Regions from separate parts of the Streptomyces sp. KL116D genome, predicted to be linked through region 2. Evidence: riboswitches for the same ligand, from Rfam matches in the RefSeq annotation. Region 2 holds a riboswitch; each other region holds the start of a gene.
The links. A riboswitch is a leader RNA that binds a small molecule or an ion and turns the genes downstream of it on or off. The one in region 2 is predicted to bind cyclic di-AMP.
Positions count from the first base shown of each region.

Region 1: it holds a riboswitch for cyclic di-AMP, as region 2 does, so the genes downstream of both, RBJ77_RS04800 (transglycosylase family protein) here and RBJ77_RS00605 (C40 family peptidase) in region 2, are expected to answer to the same signal.
Region 3: it holds a riboswitch for cyclic di-AMP, as region 2 does, so the genes downstream of both, RBJ77_RS05725 (peptidoglycan DD-metalloendopeptidase family protein) here and RBJ77_RS00605 (C40 family peptidase) in region 2, are expected to answer to the same signal.
Region 4: it holds a riboswitch for cyclic di-AMP, as region 2 does, so the genes downstream of both, RBJ77_RS13830 (M23 family metallopeptidase) here and RBJ77_RS00605 (C40 family peptidase) in region 2, are expected to answer to the same signal.

Region 1 is NZ_JASERH010000014.1:35,293-42,743, forward strand. Features, by position in the region: gene RBJ77_RS04790 (recombinase family protein) at 1-760, shown strand, start outside; gene RBJ77_RS04795 (transglycosylase family protein) at 1,064-2,056, shown strand; cyclic di-AMP (ydaO/yuaA leader) riboswitch at 2,193-2,394, shown strand; gene RBJ77_RS04800 (transglycosylase family protein) at 2,399-3,082, shown strand; gene eno (phosphopyruvate hydratase) at 3,594-4,874, shown strand; gene RBJ77_RS04810 (septum formation initiator family protein) at 4,966-5,463, shown strand; gene RBJ77_RS04815 (DUF501 domain-containing protein) at 5,487-6,011, shown strand; gene RBJ77_RS04820 (exopolyphosphatase) at 6,008-6,952, shown strand.
Region 2 is NZ_JASERH010000004.1:26,007-33,457, reverse strand. Features, by position in the region: gene bioB (biotin synthase BioB) at 1-28, opposite strand, end outside; gene RBJ77_RS00640 (8-amino-7-oxononanoate synthase) at 172-1,341, shown strand; gene RBJ77_RS00635 (DUF397 domain-containing protein) at 1,325-1,558, opposite strand; gene RBJ77_RS00630 (helix-turn-helix domain-containing protein) at 1,555-2,460, opposite strand; gene RBJ77_RS00625 (ATP-binding protein) at 2,746-3,204, shown strand; gene RBJ77_RS00620 (LysR family transcriptional regulator) at 3,274-4,194, opposite strand; gene RBJ77_RS00615 (LysE family translocator) at 4,310-4,942, shown strand; gene RBJ77_RS00610 (DUF6328 family protein) at 4,881-5,399, opposite strand; gene RBJ77_RS00605 (C40 family peptidase) at 5,514-5,987, opposite strand; cyclic di-AMP (ydaO/yuaA leader) riboswitch at 5,991-6,160, opposite strand; gene RBJ77_RS00600 (hypothetical protein) at 6,528-6,836, opposite strand; gene RBJ77_RS00595 (ATP-dependent Clp protease proteolytic subunit) at 6,844-7,451, opposite strand, start outside.
Region 3 is NZ_JASERH010000015.1:81,830-89,280, reverse strand. Features, by position in the region: gene RBJ77_RS05745 (APC family permease) at 1-926, opposite strand, end outside; gene RBJ77_RS05740 (TetR/AcrR family transcriptional regulator) at 1,176-1,796, shown strand; gene RBJ77_RS05735 (SIMPL domain-containing protein) at 1,891-2,646, opposite strand; gene RBJ77_RS05730 (SGNH/GDSL hydrolase family protein) at 2,780-3,613, opposite strand; gene RBJ77_RS05725 (peptidoglycan DD-metalloendopeptidase family protein) at 3,742-4,494, opposite strand; cyclic di-AMP (ydaO/yuaA leader) riboswitch at 4,500-4,683, opposite strand; gene RBJ77_RS05720 (tyrosine-protein phosphatase) at 5,051-5,851, shown strand; gene RBJ77_RS05715 (DUF6126 family protein) at 5,865-6,050, opposite strand; gene RBJ77_RS05710 (helix-turn-helix domain-containing protein) at 6,052-6,678, opposite strand; gene RBJ77_RS05705 (aspartate aminotransferase family protein) at 6,751-7,451, opposite strand, start outside.
Region 4 is NZ_JASERH010000035.1:136,962-144,412, forward strand. Features, by position in the region: gene RBJ77_RS13815 (DNA topoisomerase (ATP-hydrolyzing) subunit A) at 1-98, opposite strand, end outside; gene RBJ77_RS13820 (M16 family metallopeptidase) at 365-1,732, shown strand; gene RBJ77_RS13825 (M16 family metallopeptidase) at 1,750-3,117, shown strand; cyclic di-AMP (ydaO/yuaA leader) riboswitch at 3,379-3,551, shown strand; gene RBJ77_RS13830 (M23 family metallopeptidase) at 3,564-4,364, shown strand; gene RBJ77_RS13835 (GntR family transcriptional regulator) at 4,589-5,275, shown strand; gene RBJ77_RS13840 (HPr family phosphocarrier protein) at 5,501-5,782, opposite strand; gene RBJ77_RS13845 (GNAT family N-acetyltransferase) at 5,971-7,451, shown strand, end outside.

The DNA.
Region 1 (7,451 bases), on a different contig from region 2:
GGTGGCGGAGTTCAGTGAGGCGATCGCGCGACAGGAGGACCTGCTCCTCACCAAGGTGCCCGAGTACCTTGCGGCGGGTATGGACCCGGAGTTCCTCCAGGCTTCCATCGCGTCGGCGCAGGAGCAGCTGACCGATCTGCGATGCCAACGGGCGGTGGCTGCCGAGTGGCTGGCCGTCAGGGCGGAACAGGATCGCCTGAAGGCCGACCTCCGCGACGTCGTGGCCGCCGGACCCGACATCGTCCCCCGTCTGACCGCCGTGCAGGCGGCGCGCCTGTGCGACGCCTACGAGGTGGAGGTCGTCCTGGTGGCGCGGGGACAAGAGCGCAAAGCAGGGGTGAGATGCCCTGTCACCGAATGGCATCGGGAGACGGGCACCCTGGTGCCGCCGGACCCGACGGATGAGGAGTGGGAGGCGGTCGTCGCGGCTGTGCGCCCGTTTTTCGCCAAGAAGCACTTCACCAGCAAGTACGACATCCGGAAGCAGTTCGACTGGATGCTCCACCGGCTTCGTACCGGGCTCGCATGGGTCGACATGCCTTTGGAACGGGGGCAGAGGGAGGCTGTCCGCGCGCGGCAGCTGGCCTGGTGGCAGAGGGGGGCCTGGCCCCGTGTGATGGAGATCCTGGGCGCCGACCTGCGGGGAGACCCTGCACACCGGCGTACGACCCTGCCGCCCTTCCGACTGGTGACCCTCTTCGGTGGAGGAGCCGAAGAAACAGGCGGCGATGAGGGGGCTCCCCGCGGCCGTGCGGCCTGACCCTCGCGGCGTGATCTCCCGGATCTGCGCTGGCGCGGCGGCCTCATCATGCGTGGACTGCGCACCCTGCCGGTCGAGTTCACACCGCGTCAGGCATAGCGGTCACGTCCCGTTTCGCACCTTAAGCGAGCCCCAAGGAACTGACGGTCCGTCAAAGCTGTGACTTTCACGTGATCTGCGCTGCATCGACTTGTGACAAGCGTTCGAGTCCCGCTACGTTCACCAGTCATCGCGACACATGCACAACAGGCACCACTCTTCCCACCCGTCGCGTGCAGCATCAGTCTCGCGAAAGGCAACCGCATGCTCTCCGGGAACGGTCGTCACCGTCGCCCCCGTCAGGCTCCTGCTCTCGTCGTCGCCTTCGGCGTCACGGGAAGCGCCATCGCGATCCCGCTGCTCGCCGCGACGAGCGCGAGCGCCGCCTCCACCACCACCTGGGACAAGCTCGCCGAGTGCGAGAGCGGTGGCCAGTGGAGCCTGGACGCGGGCAACGGCTACTACGGCGGGCTCCAGTTCTCGCAGGAGATGTGGGAGCAGTACGGCGGCCTCGACTTCGCCCCGCGTGCCGACCAGGCCAGCCGCTCGCAGCAGATATCCGTCGCCGAGAAGGTCCTCGACGCCCGGGGTCCCCTCGCCTGGCCGAGCTGCTCGATCACGGCGGGCCTGACCCAGGGCGACGACTCCGCCGATGTCGACCCGGGTGCGAGCCCCTCCCCGCAGGCGTCCGACTCCGCGGGTGACGGCCAGGGATCGGACGGCTCGGGAGAGAAGAATCACGGCAAGTCCGGTGAGTCCGGCAAGGCCGATGAGTCCGGCGAACCGGGCGACGCGTCCGACACCCCGTCAGCTGACGCCTCGGGAGATACCTCCGGTAACAAGGAGAGTGGCGAGCCGACGGACGACGCGAGCGGCAAAACGGACAAGTCGGGTCGACTCGACTCCGCTTCCCCGGCTGCTCCGGACGCCTCGGACGCCTCGGAGTCCGCCATGCCGCCCTCGTCGGCCCCCGCGGACGACACCACCGGCGGCCGGCACCGCGGCGACCGCGCCCCGGACGACACCGCCGACTCCCGTACGGGGGACGGGCGTCACGCCTCCCGCGACACGAAGCGCGGCGACGGCGATTACACGGTCCGTTCCGGCGACAACCTGTGGGACATCGCGGACGCCCAGGACGTGCGAGGCGGTTGGTCCACGCTCTACGACCTGAACAAGGGGACGGTCGGCTCCGACCCGGACCTCATCCTTCCTGGTCAGAGTCTGGATCTTGGTGTCGAATCGGGCGAAAAGTAGCGGGAGTTCGGGGTGGGTTGAGACTCGTATGTCCACTTTTGCTCGAGTGAGACATGAGTCTCAAAGACCCTGATCGTCTTTGAAATCGGGCGGATCTACTGCTTAACGTCGTCACCGCTCGCCACTGCGGGCCCCGATGGACGTCACGCCGAATCCTGCCAACGTCCGTACGGGAACAGTCGACGCGTCAGCGCCGTAGGCAGGAGCGGGGGACCCAGGTAAGCGCCGTCGAGGGAGACCGAGACGGCTTGGGGTTAAGCCGCGCACAAGGTTGCGCGGCCGGGCACTCACTGGCCCGAACCCGACAGCTCACCTCGTAGGCGTCGGTGAGGGGATCTCTCCATGCTGTTCTCCAGCAAGGGCAAGCACCGCCGCCCGTCCAAGGCCGTCCGTGTCGCCACGCTCGCCGGTGTCACCGGTGCCGCCGTCGCCGTCCCGCTGATGGGCGCCACCTCCGCCTCCGCCGCCTCCACCTCCGAGTGGGACCAGGTCGCGCAGTGCGAGTCCGGTGGCAACTGGTCCATCAACACCGGCAACGGCTACTACGGCGGCCTCCAGTTCTCGGCCTCCACCTGGGCCGCGTACGGCGGCACCGCCTACGCGTCCACGGCCAACCAGGCCTCCAAGGCGCAGCAGATATCGGTCGCCGAGAAGGTCCTCGCCTCCCAGGGCAAGGGCGCCTGGCCGAGCTGTGGTGTGGGCCTCTCGGGCGCCTCCACGTCCAACCCCGCGCCGGCCGCCGAGCCCCAGCAGCAGCAGGCCCAGCCGAAGCAGGCTCAGCCGAAGCAGCAGGAGCGCTCCGACTCCTCGACGACCACGCGGTCCGAGAAGCGCGAGACCGTCACCACCCCGACCGGCAAGAAGGTCGAGAAGGGCGACGGCGAGTACAAGGTCAAGTCCGGTGACACCCTCAGCAAGATCGCCGAGGCGCACGGGACGACCTGGCAGAAGGTCTTCAAGCTGAACAAGGACATCGTGTCCGACGCCGACCTGATCTACCCGGGTCAGCAGCTGCACCTGAAGTAAGCAGCGCCGCCGCACGTATATAGGGGAACCCGGCATCGGCGGACGCCGAGATCCCCTCCCGTCCCCCAACGGGCCGCTCAGCGCGCCCCCCATCTCCGGAATCCGGAGGTGGGGGGTTTCGCGTGCCCGCCGCCTGCGGGCCGGTGGGGCTTCTCGCGCAGTTCCCCGCGCCCCTGAAAGCCTGCGGCTTCGCCGCGCTTTCCCCTGAACGCCCTGCGGCCTTCTCCTGATGAAGGTCGCGCACGGAGTGCGCACCTTCAGGGGCGCGGGGAACTGCGCGAGAAGCCCCCACCGGCCCGCACCCGGCAATGGTCGCCGACCCGGCAGGCGGGATTCCGTCACCCGGTCGCCACCACCCCGCTTTGTTTAGGTCGGGAACATTTTGCTAACGGCCGTGTCCACGAGACGGGCGGTCGGCTGGCCGATGCCCCGGAGCCGGTTAGGCTCAAGGGGTCGAGGCCGTGCATCGCGGCCCCGCATAGCCCGCGTCACATCCCAGAAGGAGATGCTCGTGCCGTCCATCGACGTCGTCGTAGCCCGGGAAATCCTGGACTCCCGAGGCAACCCCACGGTCGAGGTCGAGGTCGGCCTCGACGACGGCAGCACGGGTCGTGCTGCTGTTCCGTCCGGCGCCTCCACCGGTGCCTTCGAGGCCATCGAACTCCGTGACGGTGACCCCAACCGTTACCAGGGCAAGGGCGTCGAGAAGGCCGTCCTCGCCGTCATCGAGCAGATCGGCCCGGAGCTCGTCGGCTACGACGCCACCGAGCAGCGCCTGATCGACCAGGCGATGTTCGACCTGGACGCCACCGACAACAAGGGCTCCCTCGGCGCCAACGCCATCCTCGGCGTCTCCCTCGCCGTGGCCCACGCCGCCTCCGAGGCCAGCGACCTGCCGCTGTTCCGCTACCTCGGCGGTCCGAACGCGCACCTGCTGCCCGTCCCGATGATGAACATCCTGAACGGTGGGTCGCACGCCGACTCCAACGTCGACATCCAGGAGTTCATGATCGCCCCGATCGGTGCGGAGTCCTTCTCCGAGGCGCTGCGCTGGGGCACCGAGGTCTACCACACCCTCAAGAAGGTCCTGAAGAGCAAGGGCCTGGCCACCGGCCTGGGCGACGAGGGCGGCTTCGCCCCGAACCTCGGCTCGAACCGCGAGGCCCTCGACCTCATCCTCGAGGCCATCAAGGAGGCCGGTTACATCCCCGGCCAGCAGGTCGCCCTCGCGCTCGACGTCGCCGCCTCCGAGTTCTACAAGGACGGCAAGTACCTCTTCGAGGGCAAGGAGCGCTCCGCCGCCGAGATGACGGAGTACTACGAGGAGCTCGTCTCCGCGTACCCGCTCGTCTCCATCGAGGACCCGCTGTACGAGGACGACTGGGCCGGCTGGAACGTCATCACCGCGAAGCTGGGCGACAAGGTCCAGCTCGTCGGCGACGACCTCTTCGTCACCAACCCGGAGCGCCTGGCCCGCGGCATCGAGGAGAACTCGGCGAACGCCCTGCTCGTGAAGGTGAACCAGATCGGTTCGCTGACGGAGACCCTGGACGCCGTGGAGCTCGCCCAGCGCAGCGGCTTCAAGTGCATGATGTCCCACCGCTCCGGCGAGACCGAGGACGTCACCATCGCCGACCTCGCCGTCGCCACGAACTGCGGCCAGATCAAGACCGGCGCCCCGGCCCGCTCCGAGCGCGTCGCCAAGTACAACCAGCTCCTGCGCATCGAGGAGATCCTGGACGACGCCGCGGTCTACGCCGGCCGCAGCGCCTTCCCCCGCTTCAAGGGCTGACCTCCCCTGACGCCGTAGTTACGTACGTCCCCGCACTCGGTCCCGTACCGTGTGCGGGGACGTACGTACGTATCGGGGAGGCGAGCAGGCGATGGCCGGTAAGGTCCGCGACCGGAACAAGGACCGGTCCGCCGCGTTCTCCACGGCCACCCGTCTGAGGCTGCTCGGCGAGCAGACCGCCGAGCGCGTCTACCGCTCGCAGAACAAGCGCCAGGCCCGCCGCTCCCGCCTCACCGGCCGCGCGGCGCTCCTCGCCCTCGTCCTGTGCACGCTGGTGGTCGCGCTCGCGTACCCGATAAGGCAGTACGTCTCCCAGCGCGGCGAGATCGAGGACCTCCAGCGCCAGCAGCAGGAGGCCGAGGAGCGGGTCGAACGGCTCCGCGACGAGAAGGCCCGCTGGCAGGACGACGCGTACGCCGAGCAGCGGATCCGCGAGCGGCTGCACATGGTGATGCCGGGCGAGACCGGGTACGTGGTGCCCGATCCGCGCGCCACCGCGTCGAGCCGCGCCGAGCAGGGCGAGACGGACCGCCCCTGGTACTCGAACGTCTGGGACGGCGTCGACAAGGCCGACCAGACCGACCACTGACACGGAAGACACGTAAGAGACGCATGGACACGCCCCCGCCCCAGACCGAAGCCACCGCGCCCACGGACGCCGACATCCGCGCGTTCAAGGAGCAGCTGGGCCGCCCGCCGCGCGGTCTGCGGGCCATCGCGCACCGCTGCCCGTGCGGCAACCCGGACGTGGTCGAGACGGCCCCCCGGCTGGAGGACGGCACGCCGTTCCCGACGACGTTCTACCTGACGTGCCCGCGGGCGGCCTCCGCCATCGGCACCCTGGAGGCGAACGGCGTCATGAAGGAGATGACGGAGCGCCTCAAGACGGACGAGGACCTGGCGGCCAAGTACCGCGCGGCCCACGAGGACTACATCGCGCGTCGTGACGCCATCGAGGTCCTGGAGGGCTTCCCGAGCGCCGGCGGCATGCCGGACCGGGTGAAGTGCCTGCACGTCCTGGTCGCGCACTCGCTGGCCGCGGGCCCGGGCGTGAACCCGCTGGGCGACGAGGCGATCGCGATGCTGCCCGAGTGGTGGAAGAGGGGCGCGTGCGTGTCCGCGGAGGTGGCCGAGTGACCCGGGTGGCCGCCGTCGACTGCGGGACGAACTCGATCCGGCTGCTCGTCGCGGACGCGAATCCGCAGACCGGCGAACTCGTCGACCTGGACCGCCGGATGACGATCGTCCGGCTCGGCCAGGGCGTCGACCGGACGGGCCGGCTGGCCCCCGAGGCGCTGGAGCGGACGTTCGCGGCGTGCCGCGAGTACGCCGCGGTGATCAAGGAACACGGGGCGGAGAAGGTCCGCTTCGTCGCGACGTCCGCGTCCCGCGACGCGGAGAACCGCGACGAGTTCGTGCGGGGCGTCCTGGACATCCTGGGCGTGGAGCCCGAGGTCATCAGCGGTGACCAGGAGGCCCAGTTCTCCTTCACGGGTGCGACGAAGGAACTGACCGGCCGCGCCGACCTGGACAAGCCGTACCTGGTCGTGGACATCGGCGGCGGCTCCACCGAGTTCGTCGTCGGCGACGACGCGGTGCGCTCGGCCCTCTCCGTCGACATCGGCTGCGTCCGCATGACGGAGCGCCACCTCGTCGGCGAGGACGGCAAGGTGACGGACCCGCCGGCCCCGGCCCAGATCGAGGCGATCCGCGCGGACATCGCCGAGGCCCTCGACAGGGTCACGCAGACCGTCCCGATCACCTCCGCCCGCACGCTGGTCGGCCTGGCCGGTTCGGTCACGACGGTGGCGGCGCTGGCGCTCGGGCTCCAGGAGTACGACTCGACGGCGATCCACCACTCCCGGATCCCCTACGAGAAGGTCGCCGAGCTCACCGACTGGCTGCTGGCCTCCACGCACGACCAGCGCGCCCTGAAGCCGGTCATCCATCCCGGCCGGGTCGACGTGATCGCCTCGGGCGCGCTCGTGCTGCGCCTGATCATGGAGTGGACCGGGGCCCGCGAGGTGGTCGTCTCCGAGCACGACATCCTCGACGGGATCGCCTGGTCCATCGCCTGACGATTCGCCCGGCGATCCGCCTGACGAATCGACTGGCGCGAGGGCTCGCCTGAGCGTGTCCCACCCCGTCCGAGCACCGGAAACGGGGGTCCCGACACGCTTCGGCGACACCCCGTCGGGAAAGTTCGTGAAGTTCTTCACAAGGAATTCGGTCCCATTGGCGGCTGTTACGGGCCCGTGGGCCCGTCCGGGGGTGCCGCAGGACACTTCTGCCCGGGGTTTACGAGGTTCCGCGCGTGTTACGCGCGGATGAAAACCGTGAGTGGTCCAGTGCCGCCGAATGCTCACTGTGGCTGCTCAAGAGGGGTGAGCAACGACCGGGGGTGCCCCGTGGTTCCCTCTGTGGACCATGACATGGGTCACGTGGGCGGCGAAGTGTAGCAGAGGCCTCACCCGTGCTTGTGAAGGGGCGCACGAGCGACCCCCTCCAGTCGGGTGGATACTCGATGGCATGAGCACCACGGAGCGTCCCAGGATCCTCATTGTCGGGGGTGGGTAC
Region 2 (7,451 bases):
TGTCCACCAGCGTGTTCAGCAGGTCCATGGCGTCAGATCCTTGCCTATGGACAGGCCCTCGCGAAAGGAGACTTCGTACAAAGGACGGCGTTCGACGTGTGGGTATTGCCACACCATGACCTTGTGGCGGCCCGGCTAGGGTCTGTGCGTTACCTACAAACCGAGGGAGTCATGGCCACAGCCCACACCCGTGCGTTCGGCTGGCTCGACGAGCAGCGCGACGCCCGTGAGTCCGCCGGTCTCGTGCGCACCCTGCGCCCGCGCCCCGCCGACTCCCCGTTGCTCGATCTCGCGAGCAACGACTATCTGGGTCTGGCCCGGCACCCCGAGGTCGTCGAGGCCGCCGCCGGGGCCGCACGGACGTGGGGCGGCGGTGCGACCGGGTCGCGTCTGGTCACCGGCACCACTCAGTTGCACACCCGTCTGGAGCGGGAACTGGCGGAGTTCTGCGGCGCCGAGTCCGCGCTCGTGCTGTCGTCCGGCTACGCGGCGAACCTGGCCGCCGTCACCGCGCTCGCCCCGCACGGCTCGCTGATCGTGTCCGACGCGGGCAACCACGCCTCCCTGATCGACGGCTGCCGGCTCGCCCGCGGCACCACGCAGGTCGTGCCGCACGCGGACCCCGAGGCCGTCCGCAAGGCGCTCGGCACCCATGAGGGACCGGCCGTCGTCGTCTCCGACACGGTCTTCTCGGTGGACGGCGACCAGGCGCCACTGGGTGAACTCGCTTCTGCGGCAAGGGAGTTCGGGGCCGGGCTGATCGTCGACGACGCGCACGGCCTGGGCGTTCTCGGCGCCGGCGGGCGCGGCGCCCCGCACGCGGCGGGTCTCGCGGGCGCGGCCGACACCGTCGTCACCGTCACCCTGTCCAAGTCCTTCGGGAGTCAGGGCGGCGCGGTCCTCGGTCCCGCGGCCGTCATCGACCACCTCGTCAACGCGGCCCGTACGTTCATCTTCGACACCGGTCTCGCCCCGGCCGCCGCCGGAGCGGCGCTGGGCGCCCTGCGGCTGCTGCGCGCCGAGCCCGAGCGGGCCGCGCGGGCCCGTGAGGTCGCGGCGACGCTGCACCGGCTGCTCACGGAGGCGGGCCTGTCGGCCGTGCGCCCCGATGCCGCCGTGGTCTCCGTACGGGCCCCCTCGCCGGACGCGGTGGTGGGCTGGGCCGCGCGGTGCCGGGCGAACGGGCTGTCGGTGGGCTGCTTCCGTCCGCCGTCCGTGCCGGACGGCATCTCGCGGCTGCGGCTGACCGCCCGCGCCGACCTCACCGACGAACAACTCGTCGAGGCCGTACGGGCGATCAGCCGCACCGCTCCGGACGGAGCGGTCACCGCAGGGAGCTGACGAAGCCTTCCCAGGCGGTGGAGTGGAACAGCAGGGCGGGCCCCGCGGTGTTCTTCGAGTCACGGACGGCGAGCAGACCGGTGACGTGCCCCGAGCTCAAGGGGGCCGTCTCGACGCAGTTGTTGGCGCCGGTGCTGCGGCTGCTGCGCCGCCACACCGCGCCGCTCAGCGAGGTGCTGCACGGAACGGATGGCACGGGCCGAGGCAGTGCATTCATGGTGCCTCCTCACGCGTCACCGGGGCGCGACGGGGCGTCGGCGTCCTCGTCCACCCGGCGACCTGTGTGATGAATTCCAATGATTTCTCGGGCGAAAGTGCATGGAGCGCAAGAGCGTCGAAGGCGTCTGTGTACGCCTTGAGGTCTTCTTTCCGCTCGAGGTAGAGGCTACTCGTCAAATGGTCGAGAACAACCACATCCAGATCAGTTGTGTTCGGAAATGAGAACACAACGAAAGGACCTGTGAGTCCGATGTGGCCACCGGCCGAGAACGGAAGCACCTGAATCCGGACATGCGACATCTCGGCCGCCTCGGCCAAATGTGCCAACTGCCTTTGCCGGACGCCTGGTCCACCCACGTCGCGGCGCAGCACCGCCTCGTCGAGAACCACGCTGAGCTGCAGCGGAGGGTCGGCCTGCAGCACGCTCTGGCGTGCCAGGCGCACTTCCACGAGTGCCTCGATATGCCGTTCCGACATTCCGTCCAGTACCGAACGCGTCACCGCTCGCGCGTATTCGGGCGTCTGCAACAGACCGGGCACCACGCTCGTCTCCAGCGTGCGGATCTGACACGCCTGCGACTCCAGACTGATGAAATCTCGGTACGAGGGCGGCAAAAGCCCCCGATACGCATGCCACCAATGATGCCCACCGGCATCCTCCGCGCCCGCCAACGCGACCACCAGCTCGCGCAGTTGGGGGTCCTGGGTGTCGAACGCGTCGAGCAGCAGCAGGACGTCCGACGGCTTCACGCCACTGCGCCCTGTCTCGATCCGGCTCACCTTCGACTGATGCCAGCCGACGAGCCGGGCTGCCTCACCACTGGTGAGCCCGGCCTTGACGCGCAGCGCGCGCAGTTCGGAACCGAGCTTGCGGCGGCGGACCGCGGGACCGTACTTCATTTCTGACTCCTCGGGCGCCTCAGGCCTCGGACCGGGCTCCTTCCCGACCCGCACGGGGTAGCTCCTGAGCAGACGGTAGAGGAACCGGCGTGCGCTCGCCCAAATACGGTCTACCGTCGCAGAGTTCACCGCTTCGAGCGACAGATATATGCATATCTTGAGGGATCGGCACCATAGAGGGGTGTCCAAGTGGCACTCTGGCGCGAAGCAGTAGTCGGGGGCCGCGCGTGAAGCGATCCGCCGCAGGCGGACAACCGGCCCCGGCGGGAAAGGGACGACGTCGCCATGGCAGACCACCAGGAAGCATCCGTCACGCTGCCGAGCGATCCCGCCTCGGTCTCCGCCGCCCGTGCCTACGTCACCCATGTACTGGCGGAGTGGGGCATGCCGGGCGACACCGACACCGCGGACGTCGTCCGTCTCATCGTCTCCGAACTCGCGACGAACGCCGTGCAGCACACCCTCGGTCAGTCACCCACCTTCACCGTCGACGTGGAGCTGGAGCGCGACGAGCAGCTGCGCATCGGCGTCACCGACAGTCATCCCCGCTACCCCAAGCGGCTGCCCGCCGCCGTCCAGCAGGACAACGGCCGGGGCATGGTCATCATCCGCTGCCTCACCGCGGAGTGCGGCGGCAGACTCTCGGTCGCCCCGACACCCGAGGGCGGCAAGACCGTGTGGATCGCGCTGCCCTGGATCACCCGCCTGAACGGCGACAACGGCCGCGCGGCGCCCGCCTGCTGACGTCCCGTCATCCGCCGGCTCGGCTCCGCGACGTCCCGTCATCCGCCAACTCGGCTCGGCGACGTCCCGTCAACCGCCGGCCCGGCCGAACGTCCCGCGCACCAGCGCCCGGAAGCTGTCCACGGCCGGGTTCGTCTCGTCCGACCGGTGCACCAGCGAGATCGTGCGCCGCAGGTTCCCGGGTGCCAACTGCCGTACGCCGACCGGCGTCGCCGACGTCCGCGCCACCATCTCCGGCACCACCGCCACCCCGAGACCGGCGCTCACCAGCGCGCACACCAGCGCATAGCCGGGCGTCTCCACCAGGACGGACGGGGTCGCCCCGGCCTTCGCCAGCGCCGACTCGACGCCCTGGCGCGGCGGATGCGTCGGCGCCATGCTGATCAGCGGCTGCCCCGCGAGCTCACCGAGCGGCAGCCGGACCGTGCCCGCCGTCCCCGCGGTCAGCGCATGCCCGGGCGCCGTCACCAGGACCAACTCATCGACGAGCACCGGCTCCTGGACCACGGACGCGGGCACCGGCACCGGTTCCGCCGGGTCGTAGGCGTGGGTGAGCGCGACGTCCACCGTGCCGTCGGCCACGGCCGCGATCCCGAGCGGCGGCTCGTACCCCGCGACGGCCAGCTCCACCTCCGGGTGCGCCCGGCGGAACGCGGTGAGCGCGGGCGGCAGCAGATGCATCCCCGCCGTGGTGAACGTCCCGACCCGCAACCGCCCGCCCGACAGCCCGGCCACCCGCGCCAGTTCGTGCCGGGCCCGGTCCATCTCGTCGAGCACCCGGCGGGCCGCCGCCACCAGGACCTCGCCCGCCCCTGTCAGCCGGGCGCCCCGGTGGTGCCGCACGAGCAGCGCCGCCCCGGCCTCCCGTTCCAGCTTCGCCAGCTGCTGCGACAGGGCGGGCACCGTGAACCCCAGCCGCTGCGCGGCCCGGGTGATCGAACCGGCCTCGGAGACCGCCACCAGCGCGGCGAGCCGCGTCGGGTCGTACATGTCGGCCTCCGGCCACCGGGCGACACAGGATCGCCAAAGGGTTAAGCATTGCTTCAGGCAGACTCAGAATATTCCACATACCTGCTGAAGGCCGGGTTCGGGCAGGCTGGCGTCCATGGACGCTCAACTGGTCGCCTTCACGGGCGTCGCCGCGGGCATGGTGGCGCTGCCGGGCGCCGACTTCACCGTCGTCGTACGCAACTCGCTCGTCTCCCGCCGCGCCGGAGTGGCCTGCGCGCTCGGGGTCGCCGGGGGACTCCTCGTCCACACCGCGCTCGCGGTCGCCGGCGTCGCGGCCGTCCTCACCGCGGTGCCCACGCTCTTCCACGCACTGCAACTCGCGGGCGGCGCCTATGTGCTGTATTTGGGGGTGCGCACGCTCCAGTCGGCGCTGCGACCGCTGGGGGAGCGGGCCGAGGCCGCCGTCGACGCGGCGCGGGCCCCGGCGGGCGGCGCGCTGCGCCAGGGCTTCCTGACGAACACGCTCAACCCGAAGGCGCCCATCACCTTCTTGAGCGTGCTGCCGCAGTTCGTGCCCGCGGGCAGCCCGGCCCTGCCGCGGACGGCCGTGCTGTCGGCCGTCGTCGTGGCGCTCGCCCTGCTCTGGTTCCCGACCGTGGCCCTGCTCGTGGACCGGCTCGGCCGGTGGCTGCGCAGGCCGCGCACCGCCCGCGCCGTGGAGGGCGTCACCGGGAGCGCCCTGGTCCTGCTGGCTCTCGTTCTTCTTCTGGAACCGCTCTTCGCGTGACCAGCGAGCGCCGCAGCAGCCAGGGCAGCACCGCCCACAGCCCCGCACACACGACGAACGTGCCCGCAGCCGCCGCGATGCCGCTGCCCCGGTCGAGCGTCACATCGACCACCAGCAGCACCGAACCGGTCAGCGCGAGCACCAGCGCCGCCATCCCGTAGCCGGCCAGCCGCGACGAGATCTGCACCAGCTCCCGCTTCGCACCCATCTGGAACAGCACGCGGTGCACGGCGGCGGGCGCCATGAGCAGGGCGGCCGCCAGCACAGCGAGCAGCAGGGTCGTCACGTACGTGGCGCGCTGCACGGTGTCCAGGGACGGGAAGCGCGACGTGAACGCGAGCGTCAACAAGAAGGCGAACAGGAACTGCACCCCGGTCTGGATGACCCGGAGTTCCTGCAGCAGCTCACTGAAGTTCCGGTCCGCCCGTTCCAGGGGCGTCTCGTTGCGCTCCTTCATGCCGCACGGGTATCCAGCCGGGACGATCTCAATCGGGACCGTTCGCGGCGCATGGGGACGGGCCTGGCGCCCGGCCCGTCCCCACGGGCGGTTCTGCGGCAGCGGCGGTGCGGATCAGCGCACCCGGCCGTACCAGACGCTCTTCGTCCAGATCTTCTGCAGTCGCACCACGTCCCCGGTCTTCGGGGAGTGCCAGATCCGGCCCTTACCGGCGTAGATCCCGACGTGGTAGACGCTCCGGCCCGAGTGGAAGAACACCAGGTCACCGCGCTTGCGGCTGTGTACGGAGACATGACGGGTCTTGTTGTACTGCTGCGCGGCGGTACGGGGCAGCTTCTTGCCCGCCCGCTTGAACGAGTAGAGCGTCAGGCCCGAGCAGTCGAACCGGTGCGGCCCCGTGGCGCCCCACTTGTACGGCGATCCCTTCTTGGAGGCCGCGACCTGGAGTGCCTTGGTCGCGGACGTGGCCGCCGATGCCTCGGCCGCGGCGCCGGGGACCATGAGCCCGGCTCCCGCGACGGCGAGGGTCAGGGCCGAAGCGGTTCCGGCCCGGGTCAGCAGCGAGGGGACACGATTGAGCGCAGTCATGCGCAACCCTTCGTCAGCCGCCTGCGAAGGATGACCTGTCGGGTTCGGGCCGGCGAAGATGCCCGGCCGCTCGCGGCGGCTTCACCCCAAGGACCACTCGGAACGGCTGCTCCGGTGGACCGTCGTGCCTGGGTCCTCCACTCCTGCCGATGCACTTCTGTCGACCTGGCATCCGGGCGGCGGCAGGACTCGGCGTCCGCACGGACCGCCCCGCCGCGGCGGCGGGGGCTTGTCGTCGGAAGGGATCTTCACGCACGGATGTCGAGAAAACCGAGCTGAACCGGCGGTAAGTGAGGCTCCTCACGCTTGACCCGTTCAGGTGGACAGTGCGGCTTTCGGTGCCCGGCCGCGACGCCCGACGACGCTCGTACCAGCGACGGAACATCAAATTCCGGTGGTCGCGTACAGCCGTGACGCAACTCCGGCGGGCTTCATGGAGGACGAACGTCTACGCCGTTCGGGGGTACACCGTCTGGGCCGTTTCGATCCCGGCACAGACGGGTCGGTCGTCGCGCGAGCACACCTCAACTCTCGTCGACCTCAACTGACCACTTCTGGCGGCAAAGTGACCCTCTGTGTTCGCCTCTCTCCGTCAAGGACGCGCAAAGCCCGTGCGAGGGTTGTCGCGTGCACCTCGTGCTCGCCGCGCTGGTGCATCAGCGTCAGGGCGTCCCGCAGGGCCGTCGCCCGGCTGACGAGCGCCTGCGCCGCCCGCAGGCCCCGGTAGGTGTCGTCGCCGCGCGCCGGATTGATCCGCGCGATCAGATCGACCACGGCCAGATAGCTGTCCACGAGCTCGCACTCGGCGCGGGTCAGTGCGGGCAGGGGCGGTGGTTCGGGTGGATACATCGGCGCCTCACCTCGTGCCCGGCGTGCTCGCCGACGCCTTGCGGTTCTGCAGGACGTGGTCCACCAGGCCGTACTCCAGGGCCTGCTGGGAGGTCAGTACGGTGTCCCGCTCGATGGCGTCGCTGATCTGCGCCCGGGACCTGGTGGAGTGCCGGGCGAGCAGTTCCTCCACCTGCTCGCGCATGCGCACCATCTCGCGCGCGTAGATCTCCAGATCGGTCGGCTGCCCCTGCGCCGGCTCCGGCAGCGCGGGCTGGTCGAGCACCACCCGCGACCCGGGCAGCATCATCCGCTTCCCCGGCGCGCCCGCCGCGAGCAGCACCGCGGAGACCGAGGCGGCCTGCCCCAGACACGTCGTCTCCACCTCGCAGCTGACGAACTGCATCGTGTCGTAGATCGCCGTCATCGCGCTGAACGAGCCGCCGGGGGAGTTGATGTACAGCGAGATGTCCTGGTCGGGCGCCAGGTACTCGAGGTGCATGAACTGCGCCATCACGTCGTTGGCCGACGTGTCGTCGATCGGGGTGCCTAGGAAGACGATCCGCTCCTCCAGCAGCTTCGAGTACGGATCGAGGGTGCGCTGCCCCGACGAGGTGCGCTCGGTGAACTCGGGCA
Region 3 (7,451 bases), on a different contig from region 2:
AGGCCGGTGAGGGTGACCGTGCCGTCTGCGGCGACGGACCCACCGTAGACGGTGAACACGGCCTTGCAGGCGTCGATGAAGCCGCCGAGGCTGCCGATCTCCCGGCCGGGCAGCACGAAGAGGATGCCGAGGATGGGGCCGCCGTACAGGAGCACGGCCGCGACGCCCGAGCGCAGGATGGACAGCGGGATGTCGCGGCGCGGGTTCTTCATCTCCTCGGCGGCGGAGCTGGGCAGTTCGAAGCCCACGTAGTTGAAGATGAGGACGGGGACGAGGGCGACGAAGCCCGCGTACGTGGGCGCGAACTCGCCCGCGGGCAGGGTGTGCACGCCGTGCTCGGCGGCGAAGACGACGACGGACACGAGGAAGAAGCCGAGCAGCACGATGCGGGCGACGGCGCCCGCGATGGGCACCCACTTGCCGATGCGCACGGACTGCACGACGGCGAGCGCGCCGCCCCAGATGAAGACGAGTCCGGCGAGGTACTTCCACGCGCCGGGCAGCGGTGTGAAGAACTCCTCCCAGGTGGTGAGGGCGATGATGCAGAGGCTGCCGCCCACCCAGACCGGGTTGGAGATCCAGTAGAGGAGCTGGTTGACGCCGGCGACGAGCCGTCCGAAGGCGAGCCGGGTCCACACGTAGGGGCCGCCCTGCACGGGGAAGGCGGAGCCGAGTTCGGCGACGAGCAGTCCGTAGGGCAGGAAGAAGACGAGGGCCAGGATCGCCATCCACGTCAGGCCCTCGGGGCCCTGCGCGGCGACGGAGCCGATGGTGTCGAGGCCGACGAGGGTGCAGATGAGGAAGAACAGCACGTCGAGGCGGCGCAGGTCCTTGCGCAGCCGGGAGCGTTGCTCGCCCCATCCTGCCGAGAGGTCGGGGGCGCCCGCGGCGGGCGGGGTCGGAGGTACGGGCGGCGCTTGGGTCACGGCGTGCTCCTGGCGGCGGGACTGCTCCGGCGGGGACGGCCCCTCCACCGAGTCGCCGGACCACGGCTATTGACTGAACGGCCAGTCAGTAGAGGGGGATGGAAGGGACTGTGGCGCGTGCGCCGAGAGGGTGTCAAGGGTCGTGCACGAAGCGGCTGCGGGGACCGCGCGCACGGCCCGGGGCGGCACGACGCGGCACGGGCGGCGGCCCGGCTGCCGGGTGCGGACGGGAACAACTAGGGTTGCGGCGTGACCAGAGTCCGGTTGAGCGTGGCCGAGCGGCGCGAGGAGCTGCTGCGGGCCGCCATCGAGCAGATCGAGGCGCGCGGTGTCGCCGCCGTGCGCATCTCCGACGTCGCATCGGCGCTCGGCGTGAGCAACGCGCTGGTGCTGTACCACTTCTCGACGAAGGAGAAGCTCGTCGCCGCGGCGTTCACGTACGCGGCCGAGGACGATCTGGCCCATCTGCGCAAGCTGCTCGGCCGCCGCACGACGGCCCTGAAGCGGCTGCGGGCGGCGGTGCGCTGGTACGCCCCGACCGGTCAGGCCAAGGGGTGGCGGCTGTGGATCGAGGGCTGGGCCGCGTCGCTGCGCGAGCCCGCGCTGCGCGAGGTGACGCGCGACCTCGACAAGCGGTGGAAGGCCGCGCTCGCCGAGGTCGTCGCGGAGGGGGTGGCGGCGGGCGAGTTCAGCTGTCCCGACCCGACGGCGGCGGCGCTGCGCCTCACCGCGCTGCTCGACGGCCTCGCGGTGCAGATGACGACGTACGACGGCGCGGTGTCGCGGGCCCGCACCCAGGAGTGGGTGGACGAGGCCCTCGCTCGCGAACTGGGCCTGGAGCGGGCGGAGTTGACGGGGACGGGCAAGTAGCCGGACGCGGCGCAACGGGCCCGCCCCCACGGCGCCGGTCAGTTCGGCTCGTACACCACCGTGACGGTCACCTCAGCTCGCAGATCGCCGCGCGTCAGTTCAGCTCGTACACCGCCGTGACGGTCACCTCGTCCTCGATCTCGCCCGGCGCCACCGGCACCTTCCCCGCCGACTCGTCGAAGGCGACGGCCGGGACCGGCACCGGGCGCGGCCGGCCGCCGGCGCTCTCGTCGAGCGAGACGAGCCTGCCGAGCCGGTGACCGCTCAGCCGGGCGTACTGGACGGCCTTGTCGTGCGCGTCGGCGTGTGCGGCCGCGCGGGCGCCGGCCCGCAGGGCGGCCGGATCGGCGACGTCGAAGACGATCCCGTGGATCCGGCCCGCGTCACCGGTCGCGTCGACCACGGCCTGGATGACGGCACCGGTCCGCCCCAGGTCACGGACCTTCACCGAGAACGTCTGCCCGGCCCGGTAGCCGGTGACCTTCGGCGCCGCGTCCGGCTCGGACCCGGTCGTGTACACCGGGGACAGGGAGAGGCTCTCGGTGCGCACGTCCCGGTCGGCGACCCCGGCCCCGCGCACGGCGGCGAGCAGCGCGTTCGCCGCGGTGTTCTGGGCGGCGAGCGCCGCCTTCGAGGTGGCCCCGGTCACCTCGACGCCCGCCGTGACGACGGCCGTGTCGGGTGCGGCGCTCGCCCGGCCCTCGCCGGTGACGGTGACGGTCGCGGGCCGGGGCGCCACGGCCGCGGTCGCGGGCGGGGCGCCCTGCGCGGCGACGGCGGGTACCGCGGGCAGCCCGACGGCGAGCAGGGCCGCGGCGAGGGCGGCGCGGTGGCGGATGCGTACAGGCATGGGATCGGGGTCCTTCCCGGTCGGCCCCGCCGGACGGCGGGCAGCCGACATCCCAGCACCCGGGCGGCGCGCCGCCGCCCACGCCACTCCGGCCGGTCACCTCACCGGCGCACGGACGGCGCGGACGCGCCGTTCAGGAGGCGGACTCCAGGTGTGCCTTGACCAGATGCGCCTTGATGAGGTGCGGGTCCACGAAGCCCTTCGCCTCGACCCGGTCCCCGGAGGACTCGCCGCGCAGCCGCCGCCCGATCCACGGCACCAGGAACTCCCGGGCCCAGTGGATGTCGTCGCGCCGCACCTCGAAGGTGCCGCGCGGCGGCAGCGGGGGCCAGGCCTGCTCCGGGTCGGCGGGCACGTCGATGCCGAGTGCCTGGCCGGCGCGGAGCGCGACGCGGGTGTGCCCCTCGGCCGAGAGGTGGAGCCGGTCGTCGTCCCAGGCCCTGCGGTCCTGGATGGACTTGAGGGACCACAGGTCGAGCATCGCGCACCCGTGCCGGTCGGCGATCGCGCGCACGTGCATGTTGTACGTGGCGATCTTGCCGCGCAGGTGCTTGAGGACGGCCACGTCGCGGGTGTCGAAGCCGGTGGCGACCATGACGGTCCCGGCGGCCTCGGAGAGCCGGACCACGGCCTTCTCGAAGCGCTCGGCCACGTCGTCCGGGTCGGTGCCCGGGCGGATGATGTCGTTGCCGCCGGCCACGAGGGTCACCAGGTCCGGGGCGAGTTCGATCGCGCGCGGGAGCTGGTCCTCGACGATCTGGTCGATGAGCTTGCCGCGCACGGCGAGGTTCGCGTACTGGAAGGTGTCCTCGGGAACGCGGTCGTCCAGGAGGACGGCGAGCCGGTCGGCCCACCCCACGAAGCTGCCGTCGGGTCCGGGGTCCCCGACGCCTTCGGTGAAGCTGTCCCCCACCGCCGCGTAGGACCGAATCGTGCCGCCGCTGAGTGATCTCGATTCGTTTGCCACGACCACACATCTTTCACCCTGGGATGTGACCTACGCGACCGTAACCAGGGGTTGACGAGTGGTGACAAAGCCCACTCGGCACCCGGGGAATAACCGGGTGCCGAGGGATCACAGCAGTTCGGGCGGGGTCAGACGGTGACGCCGTGCTCGCGCAGGTAGGCCAGCGGGTCCAGGTCGGAGCCGTAGCTCGGCGAGGTGCGGATCTCGAAGTGCAGGTGCGGGCCCGTGACGTTGCCGGTGGCGCCGGACAGGCCGATCTGGGTGCCCGCGCCGACGCTCTGCCCGGCGGAGACGCCGACCGAGGAGAGGTGGGCGTACTGCGAGTACTTGCCGTCGGCGTGCTTGATGACGACCTCGTTGCCGTAGCTGCCGCCCCAGCCGGCCGAGACGACGGTGCCCGCGGCGATCGACTTGACGGCGGTGCCGGTGGCGACGGTGAAGTCGGTGCCCGTGTGGTAACCGCTGGACCACATGGAGCCGTTCTGGTGGTACGGCGTGCCGACGGAGGCGTCGACGGGCTTCACGTAGGAGCCGGTGGCCGTCGTGGTGCTCGCCTGGGTGACCGTCGCGGTGGACGCGCCCGCCCCGGCCTTGAGCGTGAGCTTGGCGCCCGGCTTGATGTAGCCGGCGTCGGAGCCGATGACGCCCTTGTTGGCCTGGTACAGCTGCTTCCAGCCGCCCTCGACGTGCTGCGCCTTGGCGATCTTCGAGAGCGTGTCACCGGCCTTGACGGTGTACGTCGTCGCGCCGGCGGTGGCGGCCTGGGCGCCGGTGGCGCCGATGAGAGGCAGGGCGAGTGCGGCCCCGCCGACCGTGGCGACGGCGGCGGCCCGGGTGACGCGCTGGGACTTCGGACGGCGGTGCTTTCCCTTGGCGGGCATGGCGGATTTCCTCTCCGTCGCCTGCGAGGTGAGCTGTCGGGTTCGGACTGGAGATGTCCGGCCGGGCCCGCTGCACGAGCCCGGCTCCACCCCGAGCCGCATGGGGAATTCCCTCGGCGGCATGGTGCCTGTGGGTCCCCCGCTCCTGCCGTCACGGGTCGTTGTTCGGAGTCCGGGCGGTGGCAGGACTAGGCGTTCCGTCCGGATTGATTGGTGACCGTAAAGCAGGAGGAAAGGCGGCGACAAGCGCCGAATTCGCTTTTACCGGCGCTTTCTTGATCGTCTGGGAGTTCGCTGTGTCACCCTGCGTCGACCGTGCCGCTTTACCGGCGCCATACCTTCGGGAATTCCCCGGAGAGGAATGCCCGGCGACCGCCACGGACCGTCACCGCTATGAGCCTGCTCACGCACGTACCGGCAAACACCCTTGAACTGCGGACAGTTGACCCCGAAAACCCCAAATCGGACAGATGGTTGCCTCGGAAACCCATGTCGTATCGTCGGGAGCGCGACCGCCCGCGAGCAACGCGGGCGAACCGACCGGGAGGAGCCCCCCGTGACGCAGCACGCCCCGTCCACCGAGCCCGAACTCACCGGAGTGCGCAACTTCCGCGACGTGGGCGGCCTCCCGACCGTGGACGGTCGGCGCGTGCGCCAGGGAGTGCTCTTCCGCAGCGGACACCTCGCGCACGCCACGGCCACGGACGCGGCGTTCCTCTCCGGGCTCGGACTGCACACGATCTTCGACTTCCGCAACGCGGCCGACCAGAAGCTGGAGGGCGCCGACGTCGCGCTGCCCGGCGTCCGCAACGTGAACCTGCCGCTGACCGACCCGGCCGACGGCGCCGAGTTCTGGGAGATGGTCCGCGACGGCGACATAGAGCAGCTGCGTTCCCTACTCTCCGAGGGCCGCGCGGCGGACCGCATGATCACCTCGTACCGCACGATCATCAGCCAGCGCACCGCCGAGCACAGCCGGGTCCTGCACGCGATCGCCGAGGACAGCGTGCCCACGCTCATGCACTGCGCGGCGGGCAAGGACCGCGCGGGCCTGTCGATCGCGGTGACGCTGCTCGCGGTCGGCGTGGAGCGCGACGCCATCGAGGCGGACTACCTGGAGTCGAACGCGAAGCACCGCCGCTACCGGGTGCACCGCAACAACAACACGGCGTCCGACGCCTACTCCCCCGAGGTCATGGAGCTGCTCAGCCCGCTCTTCGACGCCCGCGCCGAGTATCTGCACGCGGCCTTCGAGACCATCGAGCAGACCTGGGGCAGCACCGACCGCTACCTCGCGGACGGCCTGAAGCTCAGCGCCGCCACCCGGGACCGGCTGACCGAGCGCCTGCTCGGCTGACCGCCGGCCTGCGCTACTGGCCCCCGCCCAGCGTGAACAGCATGTAGATGAAGGCCGCGAGGGCGTGTCCCGCGAAGACGTAGACGAGGACGCGGACCCAGATGCCGCGCGGCAGCTTGTCCTCGATGTCGCGCCGGGCGGACCGCCCGGCCGGCTCGACGTGCTCGGTCGTGTCGCTCATGTCGCTCATCTCGCTCATGTCAGGCCTCCCGGATCGGGCCCGCGGCCGGGCCGAGGCAGAGCGCCGCGGTCGGGCTCTGCAGCAGGGTGTGTACGAAGAGGAGCTCGGCCCCGCTCTCGTCCGCGGCGGCGATCCGGTGCGGGGTGAGCGAGTCGAAGTGGGCGCTGTCCCCCGGGTCGAGCCGGTAGGACGTGTCGCCGAGGCGCAGCCTGAGCCGTCCTTCGAGGACGTAGAGCCACTCCTCGCCGGGATGCACGCGCACGATGTCGCCCTGGGAGCCGTACGGCACGTGGACCCGCAGGGCCTGCATGCCGCGGCCGGGGGCCCCGGCCTGGAAGTACGTCCAGCCGCCCGCCTCGGTGGCTTCCATGGTCCGCGCCCTGACGACGGACTCGCGGTCGGCCGGCGTCTCGCCGAGGAGTTCCGAGACCGTCGTACCGTAGATACGGGCGAGGGCGAGCAGCATCGGCAGCGAGGGCTGGCGCTGGCCGGTCTCCAGGCGGGACAGATGCGCCGGGGAGAGACCGGCGGAGCGGGCCGCGACCTCCAGGGTGAGGGAGGCGCGGCGGCGCAGGGCGCGCAGCTGGGGCGCTACGGCGGGCAGCTCCGGGGGTTCCGGAACCTCCTCCGGGAGGGCAGGGCTCATGCTCTCGATTCAGCCAGAACCCTGCCCCAGCGGCAAATTCTTTGCCTCAGAGGCAAACCGCCTCGTCGTCGCTCAGCGGTTGGCCACCGCCTGCTTGATCAGCGTCTTGCTGAAGTCCCACATGAGCCCGCCACCGCTGTGCGCGTCGTCCATGACGGCGGTGAACGCCTCCACGAATCGTGCCACATCGGCCTCGTCCACGACGAGCGGCGGGATCAGCTTGATCACTTCGAGGTGATCGCCGGAGACCTGGGTGAGGATCCGGTGCTTCTGCAGCAGCGGCACGACGACCATCTGCGCGAACAGGCCCTTGCGCGCGGCCTGCAGCATCGTCCAACGACTGCGCAGCTTCAGGGACTTGGGCCTGCCGAACTCGATGCCGATCATCAGGCCGCGGCCCCGCACGTCGCTGAGCAGCTCGTAGCGGTCGACGAGCGCGGCGAGCCGGGACCGCAGGAGGTCGCCCATGGCGCGGGCGTTCGCGACGGTCTGGTCGTCCTCCATGACCGACAGGACGGCGAGCCCGGCGGCCATGGCCTGCGCGTTGGACCCGAAGCTCGCCGAGTGCACGAGGACCCGGTCCATGGACGAGTAGACCTTCTTGAAGATCCAGTCCTTGCCGAGCGTGGCGCCCACCGGGACGTAGCCGCCCGACAGCGCCTTCGCCACGCACACCAGGTCAGGCTCGACGCCGTCCTCGTGCTGGTACGCGTAGAAGTCGCCGGTGCGGCCGAGCCCGGTCTGCACCTCGTCGGCGATGAGCAGTGCCTTGT
Region 4 (7,451 bases), on a different contig from region 2:
TCCAGGTAGGAGCCCTGCATTTCGTCGACCACGTCGATGTCGAGGATCCTCTCCTCGAAGTCGTCGGGCGGCGGGGTCTTCGTGCTGCGGCGGGCCATCGCTGCTGCGGCTCCTTCACCAACATGAACGGGTACATGAACGAGAACTGTCGCGGACCATTGTGGACCGCCCCACTGACAACGCCGATCGCGACCCGTCCGTAGCGGGTCGCGGGCGGCCCCCGGAAGGGTCCCCGTGCTCGCTTACGGCGTAGCCCGAGCGGGAACTTCGCCAGGTGTCAGCACGCTTGCATACAGTGGCAGGACTGGCAGCAGTTCTGTGGTTTGCTGCGTATTTCGCGTTCTCCGCGATCGAAGGGACGTACATGCCCATGGGTCACACGGCCACCGCCGAGGCCGGCTCCGGCGGCCTGACAGCGACCGAGCACCGGCTGGCCAACGGCCTGCGCGTGGTGCTCTCCGAGGATCACCTGACCCCGGTCGCGGCGGTCTGCCTCTGGTACGACGTCGGCTCGCGCCACGAGGTCAAGGGCCGCACGGGCCTGGCTCACCTCTTCGAGCACCTGATGTTCCAGGGCTCGAAGCAGGTGCACGGCAACGGCCACTTCGAACTGGTCCAGGGCGCGGGCGGCTCGCTCAACGGGACGACGAGCTTCGAGCGCACGAACTACTTCGAGACCATGCCCACCCACCAGCTGGAGCTCGCGCTGTGGCTGGAGGCGGACCGCATGGGCTCGCTGCTGGCCGCCCTCGACGACGAGTCGATGGAGAACCAGCGGGACGTGGTGAAGAACGAGCGCCGCCAGCGCTACGACAACGTCCCGTACGGCACGGCGTTCGAGAAGCTGACCGCCCTGATGTACCCCGAGGGCCACCCGTACCACCACACGCCCATCGGCTCCATGGACGACCTGGACGCGGCCACTCTTGAGGACGCGCGGAACTTCTTCCGCACCTACTACGCGCCCAACAACGCCGTGCTGTCGATCGTCGGCGACATCGACCCGCAGGAGACCCTCGCCTGGGTCGAGAAGTACTTCGGGTCCATCCCCGGCCACGACGGCAAGCCCGCCCCGCGCGACGGCGCCCTGCCCGACGTGATCGGCGGGCAGCTCCGCGAGGTCGTCGAGGAGGAGGTGCCGGCCCGCGCCCTGATGGCCGCCTACCGGCTCCCGGGGGACGGCACGCGCGCGTGCGACGCCGCCGACCTCGCCCTGACCGTGCTGGGCGGCGGCGAGTCGTCGCGGCTCTACAACCGGCTGGTGCGCCGTGACCGCACCGCTGTCGCCGCCGGGTTCGGCCTGCTGCGGCTCGCCGGGGCGCCCTCCCTGGGCTGGCTGGACGTGAAGACCTCCGGTGACGTCGAGGTGCCGGTCATCGAGGCGGCCGTCGACGAGGAGCTCGCCCGGTTCGCCGAGGAGGGCCCGACGGCCGAGGAAATGGAGCGCGCGCAGGCCCAGTTGGAGCGCGAGTGGCTGGACCGGCTGGGCACGGTCGCGGGCCGCGCCGACGAACTGTGCCGGTTCGCCGTCCTGTTCGGCGACCCGCAGCTCGCCCTGACCGCCGTACGGCGCGTCCTCGAGGTGACCGCCGAGGAGGTCCAGGAGATCGCCAAGGCCCGCCTGCGCCCCGACAACCGCGCGGTCCTCGTGTACGAGCCCACGGCCCCGGCCGAGACCGACACCGAGACCGACGCCGATACCGCCGAGAACGCTGAGGAGGCGGGCCGGTGACCGAGCAGCTCGCGATCATGGACTTCCACCCGCAGCCGCAGGCGGGCGCGCCCAAGCCGTGGGCGTTCCCCGCCCCGCAGCGCGGCACGCTCGACAACGGCCTGACGGTGCTGCACTGCCACCGCCCCGGCCAGCAGGTCGTCGCGGTCGAGATCAACCTCGACGCGCCGCTGGACGCGGAGCCGAAGGGCCTCGACGGCGTCTCCACGATCATGGCGCGTGCCTTCAACGAGGGCACCGACAAGCACTCCGCCGAGGAGTTCGCGGCGGAGCTGGAGCGCTGCGGCGCCACGATGGACGCGCACGCCGACCACCCCGGCGTCCGCGTCTCCCTCGAGGTGCCGGTCTCCCGGCTGCCCAAGGCGCTCGCCCTGCTGGCCGACGCCCTGCGGGCGCCCGCCTTCGCCGACAGCGAGATCGAGCGTCTCGTCCGCAACCGGCTGGACGAGATCCCGCACGAGAGCGCCAACCCGGCCCGCCGCGCCGCCAAGGAGCTCTCCCGGCAGCTCTTCCCGGCCGGCGCGCGCATGTCGCGCCCGCGCCAGGGCACCGAGGAGACCGTCACCGCCATCGACGCGGCGGCCGTGCGCGCCTTCTACGAGAAGCACGTGCGCCCCGCCACCGCGACGGCGGTCGTCGTGGGGGACCTGACGGGCGTGGACCTCGCCGCACTGCTCGCGGACACCCTCGGCGCCTGGACGGGTGACACGGCCGAGCCGCGCCCCGTGCCGCCGGTCACCGCCGACGACACCGGCCGCGTCGTGATCGTGGACCGCCCGGGAGCCGTGCAGACGCAGCTGCTCATCGGCCGCATCGGACCCGACCGGCACGACCGCGTGTGGGCCGCGCAGATCCTCGGCACGTACTGCCTGGGCGGCACCCTCACCTCCCGCCTGGACCGGGTCCTGCGCGAGGAGAAGGGCTACACCTACGGGGTGCGCTCCTTCGCCCAGGTGCTGCGTTCGGCGCCCGACGGCACGGGCGCGTCGATGCTCGCCATCAGCGGCTCCGTGGACACCCCGAACACGGGACCGGCGCTCGACGACCTCTGGCAGGTGCTGCGCACCCTGGCGGCCGAAGGCCTCACGGACGCCGAACGGGACACGGCGGTGCAGAACTTGGTGGGCGTGGCCCCGCTGAAGTTCGAGACCGCCGCGGCCGTCGCGGGCACGCTCGCCGACCAGGTCGAGCAGCACCTGCCGGACGACTTCCAGGCGCAGCTGTACCGCCAACTGGCGGCCACGGGCACCGTGGAGGCCACCGCGGCGGTCGTGAGCGCCTTCCCGGCCGACCGCCTGGTGACGATCCTGGTGGGCGACGCCGCGGCGATCGAGGAGCCCGTCAAGGCCCTCGGCATCGGCGAGGTGACCGTGGTCACCGGCTGACCCGTGCCGCCCTGCTGAACACCCTGCTGAACCCGGAGCCCCGGAGGCCATACAGGTCTCCGGGGCTCCGTGGTGTCCCTCACGTCCCTTCTTGTCCGCCCTCGGATCGAACAAGGGTCACGTATGTCCGAATTGGGGCGGAGGTTGCCTGTCTGCTCTGTGGCATGCACTACAAAAGCCGGGATCCGTTTGTCGATCGAAAGATGTCCCGCTTAGCGTCGGTCCGGCTGTCCGCCAGACACACGTCGCGCCCGCGACACCGGACAGTCATCGCCGAGTCCCCCGTGGCGCGAGCCAGGGGAGCCGGGGACCCACCGCAGTCCCTGGGGTGAATCGGACGCTCTTTCCGGCCGTGAGGCGGGGGAGGGGGCCCGTAGGAGACCTTCCTGCTCCGAACCCGTCAGCTAACCCGGTAGGCGAGAGGGAAGGAAAGGACCAGCCCCTTCATGGCGTTCACCCGTGCCACCGGGAAGCACCGTCGTCCGAGCCGTCTCACGCGAACCACCGCGCACGTCGCGGGTGTCGCGGCGCTCACCACGACCGGTGTCATCGGAGGCCTCGCCGCCCCCGCTCTCGCCGCCGACAACGCGGCCGCCGAGCAGAACGGCCTCACCCAGGCGATAGCCATCGGCGACTCGCTGGCCGACCAGATCGACGCGCAGGCCGTCGCGCAGAAGAAGGCCGCCGACGCGGCCGCGGCCAAGGCGGAGGCCGAGAAGAAGGCCGAGGCCGAGGCCAAGAAGAAGGCCGAGGAGGCCAAGCGCGAGGCCGAGGCGAAGGCCAAGAAGGAGCGCGAGGCCAAGGAGCGCGCCGCCCGTGAGGCCGAGCGCAAGCGCCTGAACACCTACGTGGCGCCCATCTCCGGCTCGTACGTCTCCACCGCCTACAAGGCGAGCAGCGGCCTGTGGTCCTCCGGCAGCCACACCGGCATCGACTTCCACGCGGCGAGCGGCACCTCGGTGCACGCCGTCGGCATGGGCACCGTCGTCGAGGCCGGCTGGGGCGGCGCGTACGGCAACAACATCGTGATCAAGATGAACGACGGCACGTACACCCAGTACGGTCACCTGTCCTCCATCGGCGTCTCCGTGGGTCAGTCCGTCACCCCGGGCCAGCAGATCGGCCTCTCCGGCGCCACGGGCAACGTCACGGGCCCGCACCTCCACTTCGAGGCCCGCACCGGCCCCGACTACGGCTCGGACATCGACCCGGTCGCGTACCTGCGCTCGCACGGCGTGGGCGTCTGACGCACCGGCGACAGCATCATCCGAAAGCCCCGGCTCACCGAGCCGGGGCTTTCGCGTGCGCGGACCTCGCCTGGCCAAAAAATATCCCTGGATTCCGGCCCGCCGTCGGAAATTCGGGAACGGTGGAATAGAGTCGATGGGCAGGCGCGCTGACCGGGTGTTCATCGCGTTCGCACGGGCGTCAATCGACCGCGTTTCGCGGGGATTAAGGCGGAGGTCGGGTCATGCGCATTCCCGCGCACTCGGTATGCACGGCCATCCGCGACGACATCGTCGCGGGTGTCTACGAGCGCGGCGGCAGGCTCACCGAGGAACAGCTCGCGCGCCGCTACGGAGTCTCGCGCGTGCCGGTCCGCGAGGCGCTGCGCACCCTGGAGGCGGAGGGGTTCGTCGTCACGCGCAGGCACGCGGGCGCGTGCGTGGCCGAGCCGACCGAGCGGGAGGCCGCCGACCTCCTGGAGATCCGCATGCTGCTGGAACCGCTGGGCGCCGCCCGGGCCGCGCAGCGCCGCACCGACGCCCACCTCAAGGTCCTGCGCGGCCTGGTCAGACTGGGTCAGGAGCGGTCCAGGGGCGGTCAGAGCGAGGATCTGCGCTCGCTGGGCGGCTGGTTCCACGAGACGCTCGCCCAGGCCTCGGGCAGCCCCGGACTGATCGCCCTGCTCACCCAGCTGCGGCACAAGATCGCGTGGATGTACGCCGTGGAGAGCCCGGCCCAGCCGGCCGAGTCCTGGGCCGAGCACGGCGCGATCGTGGACGCGGTGGCCCGCGGCGACGCCGAGCGGGCCCGCTCCCTGACCGCGCTGCACACCGAACGGGCGACCGCGGCCCACCGGCTGCGGGTCCCCCGCGCGGGCGAGCGCGTGAGGACTTCGCAACATGCCGTAAACACGGCGGGCCTTCAGCATTAACAGGGGAGCCGTATACAAAGGGATACGGTATTCGCCGCACGACCGCGGAGTGATTTCCGCTGCCCATTCCGAGAATGGGTCCGGATATTCGAGTTCTCGGTGCGATTGCTTTGTGTTGTCGTGCGGACCGGGTGAATTCCGCGCCCGGGTGCGCGAACCGAAAAGCGGAAACGACAGAGCCGCGCGTCCCCGAAGGGAATCGCGCGGCTCTGCCGACCGATGGGGTCAGACGGTCTCGGGGAGCTCCTCGAGACCCTCGGCGACCAGCTTCGCCAGACGGTCGAGGGCGGCGTCCGCGCCCTCGGCGTCGGAGGCCAGGACGATCTCCTCGCCACCCTGGGCGCCCAGGCCGAGCACCGCGAGCATGGAGGCGGCGTTGACGGGGTTGCCGTCGGCCTTGGCGATCGTCAGGGGGACGCCGGCCGCCGTGGCCGCGCGGACGAAGATGGAGGCGGGGCGGGCGTGGAGGCCCTCGGCCCAGCCGACGTTGACGCGGCGCTCAGCCATGTGATGCTGCCCTTCAGGTGTCTCACGGTTGTCTAGACCATTCTCACACACCGTCGAACGTGCTCGACGCGGACCCGGGTCCCGTAAGGCAAGGGCCCCGGGTCCCCCTCAGCCTGCCTCCCACACGCGCGGGACGCGACCCGTACCGCCGACACACGCTTGTCGGTGACCCGCCCTACTCTTGCGGCATGGAGACCCCGTCGGACCGGCACGCCTACCCCGCCCACTGGGAGGCCGACGTGGTGCTGCGGGACGGCGGCACCGCGCGGATCAGGCCCATCACCACCGAGGACGCCGACCGCCTGACCAGCTTCTACGAGCAGGTCTCGGACGAGTCGAAGTACTACCGCTTCTTCGCGCCCTATCCACGACTGTCCGCGAAGGACGTCCACCGCTTCACCCATCACGACTACGTGGACCGGGTCGGCCTGGCCGTCACCGTGGGCGGCGAGTTCATCGCGACCGTGCGCTACGACCGGATCGACGCACGGGGCATGCCCGCGTCCGCGCCCGCCGACGAGGCGGAGGTCGCCTTCCTCGTGCAGGACGCCCACCAGGGGCGCGGCGTCGCGTCCGCCCTGCTGGAGCACATCGCCGCGGTCGCCCGTGAGCGCGGCATCCGCCGGTTCGCCGCCGAGGTGCTGCCCGCCAACACCAAGATGATCAAGGTGTTCCGGGATGCCGGGTACACCCAGAAGCGCAGCTTCGAGGACGGCGTCGTCCGCCTGGAGTTCGACCTGGAGCCCACGGAGGCGTCGCTCGCCGTGCAGCGCGCCCGCGAACAGCGCGCCGAGGCCCGCTCCGTGCACCGCCTCCTCGCACCCGGGTCCGTCGCCGTGATCGGCGTGGGCCGCGCACGAGGAGGCGTGGGGCGCAGCGTTCTCGACAACCTGAAGGACGCGGGCTTCACCGGCCGCCTGTACGCGGTGAACAAGGCGTTCCCCGACGACCTCACCGACATCGACGGCGTCCCCGCCCACCGCTCCGTACGGGACATGGACCCGGCCGACCACGTCGACCTGGCCGTCGTCGCCGTGCCCGCGCCGGACGTCCCCGAGGTCGTCGCCGAGTGCGGCGAGCGCGGCGTCCAGGGCCTGGTCGTGGTCTCCGCCGGATACGCGGAGAGCGGCGCCGAGGGCCGCGAGCGCCAGCGCGAACTGGTCCGCCAGGCCCGCACCTACGGGATGCGCATCGTCGGACCGAACGCCTTCGGGATCGTCAACACCTCGCCCGACGTGCGGCTCAACGCCTCACTGGCCCCCGAGATGCCGCGCCCCGGCCGCATCGGCCTGTTCACCCAGTCCGGTGCCATCGGCATCGCCCTCCTGTCGCGCCTGCACCGGCGCGGCGGCGGAGTCACCGGGGTCACCGGGGTCTCCACCTTCGTCTCCGCGGGCAACCGCGCCGACGTCTCCGGGAACGACGTCCTCCAGTACTGGTACGACGACCCGGACACCGACGTCGCCCTGATGTACCTCGAATCGATCGGCAACCCGCGCAAGTTCACCCGCCTCGCCCGCCGCACCGCGGCCGCCAAGCCGCTCGTCGTCGTCCAGGGCGCCCGGCACAGCGGCATCGCACCCACCGGGCACGCGGTCCGCGCCACCCGCCTCCCGTACGCCACCGTCTCCGCGCTGCTGCGCCAGGCGGGCGTCATCCGCGTCGACAC